3 regions of the Telluria sp. ZB2R32 genome follow, and region 3 is predicted to be linked to each of the others. Evidence: predicted binding sites of a transcription regulator. Region 3 holds the regulator's gene; each other region holds the start of a gene.
What was found. Region 3 encodes LexA, which represses DNA repair genes until DNA is damaged. Its sites were predicted from a motif close to ACTGTATNNNNATACAGT; they were not measured.
Positions count from the first base shown of each region.

Region 1: the regulator LexA is predicted to act here: its motif matches at 1,458-1,475, upstream of AC56LG_RS21560 (VRR-NUC domain-containing protein).
Region 2: the regulator LexA is predicted to act here: its motif matches at 2,109-2,126, upstream of AC56LG_RS08920 (putative DNA modification/repair radical SAM protein).

Region 1 is NZ_JCASIG010000008.1:162,841-166,092, forward strand. Features, by position in the region: partial or broken gene AC56LG_RS21550 (AAA family ATPase) at 1-433, opposite strand, end outside; gene AC56LG_RS21555 (hypothetical protein) at 584-1,387, shown strand; gene AC56LG_RS21560 (VRR-NUC domain-containing protein) at 1,490-3,139, shown strand; gene AC56LG_RS21565 (ATP-dependent DNA helicase) at 3,136-3,252, shown strand, end outside.
Region 2 is NZ_JCASIG010000002.1:872,536-875,787, reverse strand. Features, by position in the region: gene AC56LG_RS08925 (M16 family metallopeptidase) at 1-1,783, shown strand, start outside; gene AC56LG_RS08920 (putative DNA modification/repair radical SAM protein) at 2,139-3,252, shown strand, end outside.
Region 3 is NZ_JCASIG010000003.1:236,027-239,278, reverse strand. Features, by position in the region: gene rpsR (30S ribosomal protein S18) at 1-232, opposite strand, end outside; gene priB (primosomal replication protein N) at 266-559, opposite strand; gene rpsF (30S ribosomal protein S6) at 608-1,003, opposite strand; gene lexA (transcriptional repressor LexA) at 1,257-1,904, shown strand; gene AC56LG_RS10405 (sel1 repeat family protein) at 1,965-2,726, opposite strand; gene AC56LG_RS10400 (tetratricopeptide repeat protein) at 2,790-3,252, opposite strand, start outside.

The sequences.
Region 1 (3,252 bases), on a different contig from region 3:
GCAGCAGGGTGCCGTTCAGGATCGTGTCGACGTTGCGCGCGCCGGAATCGACTTCGGTGCAGCGCGCCAGCACCGCATTCACCAGCGCCTCGTCGTACTCGAAGGTGGCGCCGTGATTGTCGCGCACGCGCTGGCCGATGCGGTTCAGTTTCAGGCGGATGATATTGGCCAGCACCTCGTCGGCGATCGGATAGAACGGGATGGTCACCATGCGCCCGAGGAAGGCCGGCTTGAACTGCTTCATCAGCTGCGGGCGGATGGCGTCGAGCAGCGCATCGGGCCTGGGCATCTCGGCGGGCGACTTGTTCAGGCAAGCCTGCATCATGGTCGACGATGCCGTGTTCGAAGTAAGGATGATGATCGTGTTGCGAAAGTCGATCTGGCGCCCCTCGGCATCGTCCAGCACGCCCTTGTCGAAGACCTGGAAGATCAGCATGGATTCTCCCAGATTGTTTCTAATCAGAGCAGAAACGACCATCTTAGGAGGTACGCAGTGCGCCCTACAGACGAAAATCAAGCAGCCTCGACAAGACCAAACCTGATGTCGTCGCGGCGCACCGCCGGCGAGGAAAATATTCTTGCAATGCTCGAGCGCGACTCCGCCCGCCGTCCGGGCACGCGCATGTCGGGAGTCCGCCTGGCTTCCTACGGCGCGGCGGCGGCGCTGGTCGGCATCCTTGCCGGCGGCATCGCGTGGCTCGCTTACGACAGTCACCAGACCGGGCAGGAATTGATGGCGCAACATGAGCTGGCCAATCCCGTATCGCCGGTGCTGGCCGAGGCTCCTCCGCCGCAGCTGACCTCGCCCGCGCCCGCATCACTGCCCGCGGCGGCGCCTGCCGCCGATGCGCCGCGCACGGCCGTCATCGTCGACGAGTCCGCACCGGCGCGCGACACGGCGGAGGCCAGCGCCCCGCCGCCGCTGGTCATGTTGCCGCCGCACGAACTCGAGGGCGCAAAGCCGGCGCCAACGCCCCGCGCCATGCCGGAAAGCGCACAGCCGAAAGCCGCCAAGGCCGAGGCGCCGCCCGCCACCGCTGAAAAGAAGGTGGTCAAGGCCGAAGCGCCTCAGCCCGCCGCGCGTCCAGCCGCAGAGAAAAAAGTGGCCAAAGCCGCGGCGCCGGCGGCCGCGAAAAAGGCGGACAAGGCAGCGAAGAGCGCAAGCCGCGCCGCCAGACCGACCAAGGCGCGCGCCGTCGCCACGGCAAGAGCCAAGCCCGACGCCACCCGCCAGCGCAAGGCCGCCACCAGCGGCGACACAGCGGTCGACAGCGACGTCGCCCTGATCTCGGCCATCATCCAGCACTCGGAACGGCACCGCGGCGAGCGCGACGCGGCCACCGCCTGCAAAGGTCCGCAGTGCGCGCGCAAGCCGGGCAATCCCTGATGTGGCAAAAAACCACGGCCGCGCAGTCCGGCGGCCGAAAGGTCTGGGCCTGGCCAATGCCTGCGGCTATACTGTACATAAGCACAGTTGTCGCCGCATATCATGAACAGGGTTCTGGAAAACGAGTTTTATTATCTGGATAATTTCCAGAAGGTCCTCGATTGGATCGGCGGGCGCTATGCCGACTTGCTCACCGACGAAGAGCGAACATTCATCGCCGCCTTCCCGGCGCTGTCCCAGCCGGCGCGTGCCCTGTTCGTGCGCATGGTCATGCGGAAAGGGAACCTGTTCCGCGCCAGCAAAATGAATTATGCGGAGATTGGCTGCCCGGTCGCAGCGGCGCAGCAATTGCTGCCGTCCGGCTGGATCGAGATCGATCCCGTGCTCTCGCTCGACGAACTCTTCGACCTGCTGGCCAAGCCCGAGATCGCCGAGGCTTTCCACTCCCATTTGCACCAAAAGAGTGCACGCAAGGCCGATCAGCTCGAAGCGCTGCGCGCCTCCTTTGGCGACAGCCGCGCCTTTTCGAACTGGTATGCCGGCTGCACCGACGTCGCCCTGCGCATCCTCGTAAAACCGCTGTGCGACCGCCTGCGCCTCATTTTCTTCGGCAACCTGCGCCAGGACTGGACCGAATTCGTGCTGGCCGACCTGGGCTTGTTCCGTTACGAACAGGTCGAGTTCTCCGAAGCTTCGCGCGGCTTCCGCCACCGTCGCGACATCGACCATTACCTGCACCTGCATGGCTGCAAGGATCGCTTTGCGGAAGGCCTCGAACCGATCGAGGACGTCATGGAAGAGCTGCCGATCCATGCCTTCGACAACGACTGGCTGGAGGGCAGGCGCGAGAAATTCCTGTTCCAGGTCGGCCAGCATTTCGAAAAGCAGCAGGACTGGCAGCGCGCCATCGATGTCTACACGCGCTGCGGCTATCCGGGTTCGCGCGGGCGCGCGATCCGGGTGCTGGAGAAGGCCGAACGTTATCCCGATGCCTGGCAGCTGCTGCAGGAAGCCGAGCGCGCGCCCGAGAACGACGCCGAACGCCAGCACCTGGCGCGCCTCAAGCCGCGCCTGGCGCGCAAGCTCGGCCACCCGAAGGCGATCGTGCCTCGCCCCGCCGCGCCCGTGCGCCTGGATCTCTGCCTGCCGGTTCCCTGTGACGGTCCCTGGGTCGAAGGCGCGGTGCGCGACCACCTGGGCTGCGCGGAAGCGCCGGTGTTCTATGTCGAGAACATGCTGGCGAATGCCTTGTTCGGATTGCTGTGCTGGCGCGCCATCTTCGCCGCCATTCCCGGCGCCTTTTTCCACCCGTTCCACCGCGCCCCGACCGATCTGCACAGCCTCGACTTCCATCAGCGCCGCGCCACCGAATTCGCCGATTGCCTGGCCCAGTGCGAGGACGGCCGCTACCGCGCCACCATCCTCGCGCACTTCGAGGAAAAGGCCGGCATCTCGGCGCCCTTCGTGTCCTGGGAATACCTCGATCGTCCATTGCTCGAACTGGCGCTCGACTGCATCCCGGCCGCGCACGTCAAGCGCTGGTGCGAGCGCATCCTGGCCGACGTCAAGGCCAACCGCACCGGCTTCCCCGACCTGATCCAGTTCTGGCCGCTGGAGAAGCGCTACCGCATGATCGAAGTCAAGGGGCCGGGCGACCGCCTGCAGGACAACCAGCTGCGCTGGATCGATTACTGCGCCACGCACGACATGCCGGTGGCGGTGTGCTACCTGCAGTGGGAGCAGGCTGCTTGAGCGAGAAAAGCAAGCCCACATATGTCGTGGCAGTGCGCGCGCTGTGCGAATTCACCGCCAAGCGCGGCGACCTCGACCTGCGCTTTACCCCCTCGCCCACCGCCCAGGAAGGG
Region 2 (3,252 bases), on a different contig from region 3:
CACCGCGGTCAGTACCTATGTCAACGATGCGGAACTGGGCGGCACTTTTAACATTGTCGCCACCGTCAAACCGGGCGCCGATCCGCTCGAGGTCGAGCGCGAGATCGATGCCATCGTCGCCGACCTGCTGGCCAAAGGCCCGACTGCCGCCGAACTGGCGCGCGTAAAAACCCGCACCCTGTCCGACTTCTCGCGCAGCATCGAGCGCCTGGGCGGCTTCGGCGGGCGGTCCGACGTGCTGGCCGAGAGCATGACCTATGGCGGTGCGCCGGATGCGTATCTGACACGCCTGGAGCAGTTGGCAGCGGCGACCCCAGGCGACGTTAAGGCGGCCGGCAACCGCTGGCTGCGTGCGAATCACTACACGATGACGGTGCGTCCGTTCGCCAAACTGGCGGCCGTGAAGTCGACCATCGACCGCAAAGTGCTGCCGGGCCTGGGCGAGGCACCCGACGTGAAATTCCCGGCCATGCAGCGCGCGCAGTTAAAAAATGGTTTGAAGGTGATCCTGCTCGAACGCCACACGGCGCCGATCGTGAATGCGACGCTCGCGGTGGACGCCGGCGTGGCCTCGGACAGTACGGCCAAGGCCGGCGCCGCTTCGCTCGCGCTCGACCTGCTCGACAAGGGCACCAAAACGCGCGACGCCTTTGCGCTGTCGGATGCGCTGGAGAACCTGGGCGCGCGCCTGGCGACCGCCAGCAGCGCCGACCAGTCGCTGGTACGCCTGCAGGCGACCGCCGCCAACCTGGCGCCGTCGCTCGCCATCATGGCCGACGCCGCGCTGGCCCCGAGCTTCCCGCAAGACCAGTTCGCGCTGCAGAAAGCGCGGCGCATGGCGCAGATCGGCCAGGAAAAGGCGCAGCCGAACAGCCTCGCCATGCGCGTCGTCCCGGCCCTGCTGTACGGCCAGGAACACGCCTACGGCAAGCCTGCCAGCGGCACCGCCGCCAGCGTCGACGCCATCACGCGCGACGATTTGGCGCAGTGGCACGCCAGCTGGTTCCGTCCGGGCAGCGCGACCCTGGTCGTTGCCGGCGACACCACGATGGATAAATTGCTGCCGGCGCTGGAAGCGTCGTTCGGCCGCTGGGCCGCCGGCACGGCACCGGCCAAACCGGCGGCAGCGCTGGGCGCCACGACCGGCAAGAAGGTCTACCTGATCGACAAGCCGGACGCGCCGCAATCGACCATCGTCGCCGCGCACCTGTCGCTGCCTTACGGCCAGCCGGAAGACCTCGCCATCGAGCCGGTGATGCACAACTTCGGCGGCATCGCCACCTCGCGCCTGAACCGTAACCTGCGCCTCGATAAACACTGGAGCTACGGTACCAATGCACGTTTGAGCGAAGTGCGCGGCCAGCGCAGTTTCATCACCATGGCGCCGGTGCAGACGGATAAAACCGTCGAGGCGATGCGCGAAGTGGCGAACGAGGTCAAGGGCGTGGCCGGCGCGCGTCCGCTGGTCGGCGCCGAGTACGAGAGCATCATGCGCAACATGACCTCGCGCCTGGCCGGCCGCTTCGAAACCCTGGGCGCGCTGGAAGCGGCGGCCCTGGCCAGCGTCAACCTGAACCTGCCGGAAAACTACTGGAGTGGGTACTCGGCCAACCTGAAGGCGCTGACGCCCGCACAGCTGGGCCAGGCGGCGAATAAATTCGTGCAGCCGGAGAACGTGGTCTGGGTGGTGATCGGCGACCTGCGCAAGGTGGAAACGGGCATTCGTTCGCTGGGCTGGGGCGAAGTGGTCGTGCTGGACCAGGACGGCAAGCCGGTGAGGTAAATCATAAATCGACTCACAACGTTCACCGTGAGCCGGTGACGGTCGTGTAACGTAGAGGTTGTGAAAAAATCGTCAGGGCAAGGCGGCGCAACGCCGCCATGGCGATTTTTTCACAACCTCGTAGGGTGGGCTCCCGAGCCCACGCGTTACGCACGCTTGAACAATCGAAATTCATTCTGTCACGCATGCGTCGGCAATCGTCATCTGTGTTGGCGGTGTGCCACGGCACGTACGCGTGGACTCAGGAGTCCACCCTACAACGGCGACCCGCCTTTGTCCCGGCACCAACCCTTACCGCGCGCCGTACATACCCGGGCTGGTTTATACTGTACACCCATACAGTTTCTCCATTCCGATGAAACTTTCCGACAAGCTCGAAATCCTGGCGGACGCCGCCAAATACGATGCCTCCTGCGCCAGCAGCGGTGCGCCCAAGCGTGCTTCCGACGGCAACGACGGTGGCGTCGGCGCCACCACCGGCATGGGCATCTGTCACAGCTATACGCCCGACGGCCGCTGCGTCTCGCTGCTGAAAATCCTGCTCACCAATTTCTGCGTCTACGACTGCCAGTACTGCGTCAACCGCCGTACCTCGAATGTCCCGCGTGCACGCTTTTCGGTGGCCGAAGTCGTGAAATTGACCCACGATTTCTACCTGCGCAACTACATCGATGGCCTGTTCCTCAGTTCCGGCATCATCCAGTCAAGCGACTACACGATGGAGCAGCTGGTCGCCGTGGCGCGCACGCTGCGCGAAGAGCACAATTTCAAGGGCTACATCCACCTCAAGACGATTCCGGACGCCGATCCCTTGCTGATCGCCGAAGCCGGCCGCTACGCCGACCGCTTATCCGTGAACATCGAGCTGCCGACCCACGACAGCGTGACCCGCCTCGCGCCCGAGAAAAACGTCCACACCATCAAGCTGGCGATGGGTTCGATCCGGCGCAAGTTGGATGAGAAAGCGGAAGAACCGAAGGCGCCGGCGTTTGCCCCGGCCGGCCAGAGCACGCAGATGATCGTCGGCGCCGACGCCAGCGACGACCAGACCATCCTCAACACGGCCGAGACCCTGTACGGCAGCTATAAACTCAAGCGCGTGTATTACTCGGCCTTCAGCCCGATCCCGCAAAGCCCGGACAGCGTGCCGCTGGCGCCGCCGCCGCTGCTGCGCGAGCACCGCCTGTACCAGGCCGATTTCCTGTTGCGCGGCTATGGTTTTACCGCGGGCGAACTGATGCCGGCGGCCGGCAACCTGGCGCTCGACGTCGACCCGAAACTGGCCTGGGCGCTGGCCAACCGCGACCACTTCCCGATGGACCTGAACCGCGCCGACGCCGAAATGATCGCGCGCGTGCCCGGCATCGGCCTGCGCAACGCCAAGCGCATCGTCGACCTGCGCCGCCTGCGCCGGGTGCGCTGGGAAGATTTGTCGCGCCTGCGCTGCAGCATGAAGAAAATCGCGCCCT
Region 3 (3,252 bases):
CGGTATCGACCTGACGCTGGTAGTGCGCCTTGGTGCCGGTCAGACGTGCTGGCATGATCTTGCCGTTTTCCTGGACGAAGTCCTTCAGGGTGTCGACGTCTTTGTAATCGACCTGTTCCACGTTTGCAGCGGTGAAGCGGCAGAATTTCTTGCGCTTGAACAGCGGGTTCTGCTGTTTGCGCTTCAGTTTTTCTTTGGCCTTGTTTTTGTCGAACTTTTTACCGAATGCCATTTGAGGCTCCTGTATCTAAATGGTGGCCGCTAATTAAGCGGCGGCACTGAAATCAATGATGTGAAACACCAGGGCTTTACTGTTGCGATTCTTTTTGGCCAGGAATCCCGTGAACTGGTGGGCGGCACCCAATTCCGCGCTGGCGAAGCGGCCCGAAATCTCACCCGCGGCGAACGCGGAAATTTCGAACTGGACCAGCCTCTCGACCCCTGCCTCGACCTGCTGCGAACTGTGCATCAGGATCGCCGAGACAACCGGCACGCCGGCGGGGGTGTAGCGCAGTACGTCGCGTTCAGCGATGGTGGCGACGACTTGTAACTGGTTCACTTCTTCAACGCGGGGCACGCGGCCCGTTCACGCTTCCTGGCAAAAAAATTAGGCAGCAGCTGGGGCTGAAGCTGCGGCAGCCGCTGGGGCTTCCGAGCGGTGGCTCTTGGCCGCGTCTTCGCGCTGGACCGACTTCATCATTGGCGATGGAGCGGTTTCAGCTTTCTTCATCTTCACGGTCAGATGACGCAGCACGGCATCATTGAACTTGAATGCGGTTTCCAGCTCGACCAGGGTCTCGTTGTCGCACTCGATGTTCATGCAGATGTAGTGTGCCTTCGGCAGCTTCTGGATCGAGTAAGCCATCTGGCGACGGCCCCAGTCTTCGACGCGATGGATGTTACCGCCGCGCGCGGTGACGCTGGCCTTGTAACGCTCGATCATCGCCGGGACTTGCTCGCTTTGGTCCGGGTGGACGATAAAAACGATTTCATAATGACGCATGCAACACTCCTTGAGGACGTTTAAACAAATGCCCACCTCGGCGTCAAGACGAGTGTGGGAAGGGAAAGCCGGCAATTATAGCGCGACTACGGCATTGGCGCAATCACCGGCGAACTCCGGCAAGCCGTCGTCCCTGCGCGACACTTGCCGGGCAGGAATCGCACAGTGCGTGACAAATAATCAGAATTCCCCTTGCATTCCCCTAAATACTGTACAAAAATACAGTCTACTCATACAACCATGCCGTAACACCATGCTCAAGCTCACCGCAAGGCAAGAACAGATCCTCAACCTGATCAAGGAAGCGATCGACAATACCGGCTTTCCGCCGACCCGCGCCGAAATCGCCAGGGAGTTGGGCTTCAAGTCGGCCAACGCAGCCGAAGAACACCTGCAAGCCCTGGCGCGCAAAGGCGCCATCGAAATCGTCTCCGGCACCTCGCGCGGCATCCGACTGATCGGCGCCCCGGCAAGCACACCGGCGCCGCTGCCGGTGCCGCACGTCCCGGCCGCCCTGCTGATGTCGCTGCCGCTGGTCGGCCGCGTGGCGGCGGGTTCGCCGATCCTGGCGCAGGAACACGTCGAAGCCACCTACAACATCGACCCGGCCATGTTCGGCGCGCGTCCCGACTTCCTGCTGAAGGTGCGCGGCTGGTCGATGCGCGACGCCGGCATCATGGATGGCGACTTCCTCGCCGTCAAAAAGATCGACAGCGCCAAGAATGGCCAGATCGTGGTCGCCCGCATCGGCGACGACGTCACCGTCAAGCGCTATCGCAAGACCGGCGAAACGATCGAACTGCTGCCGGAAAACCCGGACTTCACGGTCATCCGCGTCGAACCGGGCGACGAGTTCGCGCTCGAAGGCCTGGCAGTGGGCTTGATGCGCAGCTGGCACTGACCGCTTCCGCACCTACATGACAAAAAAGGCCGCGTCAGCGGCCTTTTCCTTTGGTGTTTCCTATCTGCCCGACGGGGCGTAGTTGCGCTTGCGCGCCTCGATATCGCGCGCCCGCTCTTCGGATGGCGCGGTGCCGACGATGGCGTTGTGTTCCTTCACATACGCATCGGTGGCACTGCGCCAGGCGGCGATGTCTGCCAGTGCCAGCTTGGCGCCGATACGGGCTTCTTCCTTGGCCGAGGCCAATACCTCGTCGAAACGGGCCGTTGCCGCCGCCGTTTCGGCGGGCGTGAGCAGCGCGGCGATCGCGGCCGGCATGCGTTTCGCCAACGGTTCAGCCGCGTTCAGGGTGGCGATATAGTCGTTGTAGCAGGTTTGCCACTTCTCGATACGCGCCGCGATCCGATCGATCTCGTCGTTCTGCTTCGATACCGCCGGCAGCCGTGGGACGACACAGCGGGAAAGGCCCGCCTTGATGTCTTCGCCATCGTAGCGCTTGACCCAATGCTCGATCTCGGCACGCTGCGCCGTGCGCGCCTTGATGCGCTCCAGGCTGGCGGCGGCGCCGGTGTTGCCTTTGGCGGCCGCCTTGGCGAACCAGGCCGCCGCCTTCTCCTCGTCGACCTGGCCGGCTTCGCCACTCAGGTAGAGCTCGCCCAGGCGCTGCTGGGCGGCGGGGTTACCGGCATTGCCGAGCTTGGTGTAGAGACGCATCGCCTCGGGAACAGCCTTACGCGCCAACAGGGCGTTGGCGTCGGCAAGTTCGTCGGCGTGGGCGGGAATGGCAAGGCAGAATGCCAGCGACAGCAGGAGTTTTTTCATGGGGAACAGGTTTGCTCGAATGCACGATAATACCCCGCAGCCCCGCCCGACTCAACCTTGACGTCAGCGCCCGCTATTGGATGGGGCTACCGGCGCTGGCGGCGGTGGTGGGTTAAATGTACGCAACTGTTCCATCTGGCGCCGCTGATTGTCGACGATAAGACGCGTCTCTTCGCGGGTCGCGCGCTCGGTGCGCTCGTTTTCTTCCTTGACGTAGCGGCCCGTCGCCGATTCCCATGCAAGCTGCTGCCGCTTCACGGTGTCCGCGTCGCGTTCGCTCTGGGTCAGCACAGTCCGGTAGACCGACTCGATGTGCGTGCGTGCGCTCTCGATTTCGCGCGGGGTCATCATGTCGAGCACGTCGGCGGGAATGCGCTTTGCGATCGGCGCCGTCGCGTTCAGGTTGGCAACAAAACCGTTATAGCAAATGCGCCAGCCCTCGATTGCCGTGCGGGTGGCGCCGACATCGGCATTGGTGGTCGATACGGCGGGAATGACAGGAGATGGGCAGGCGAACTGGCCGGAA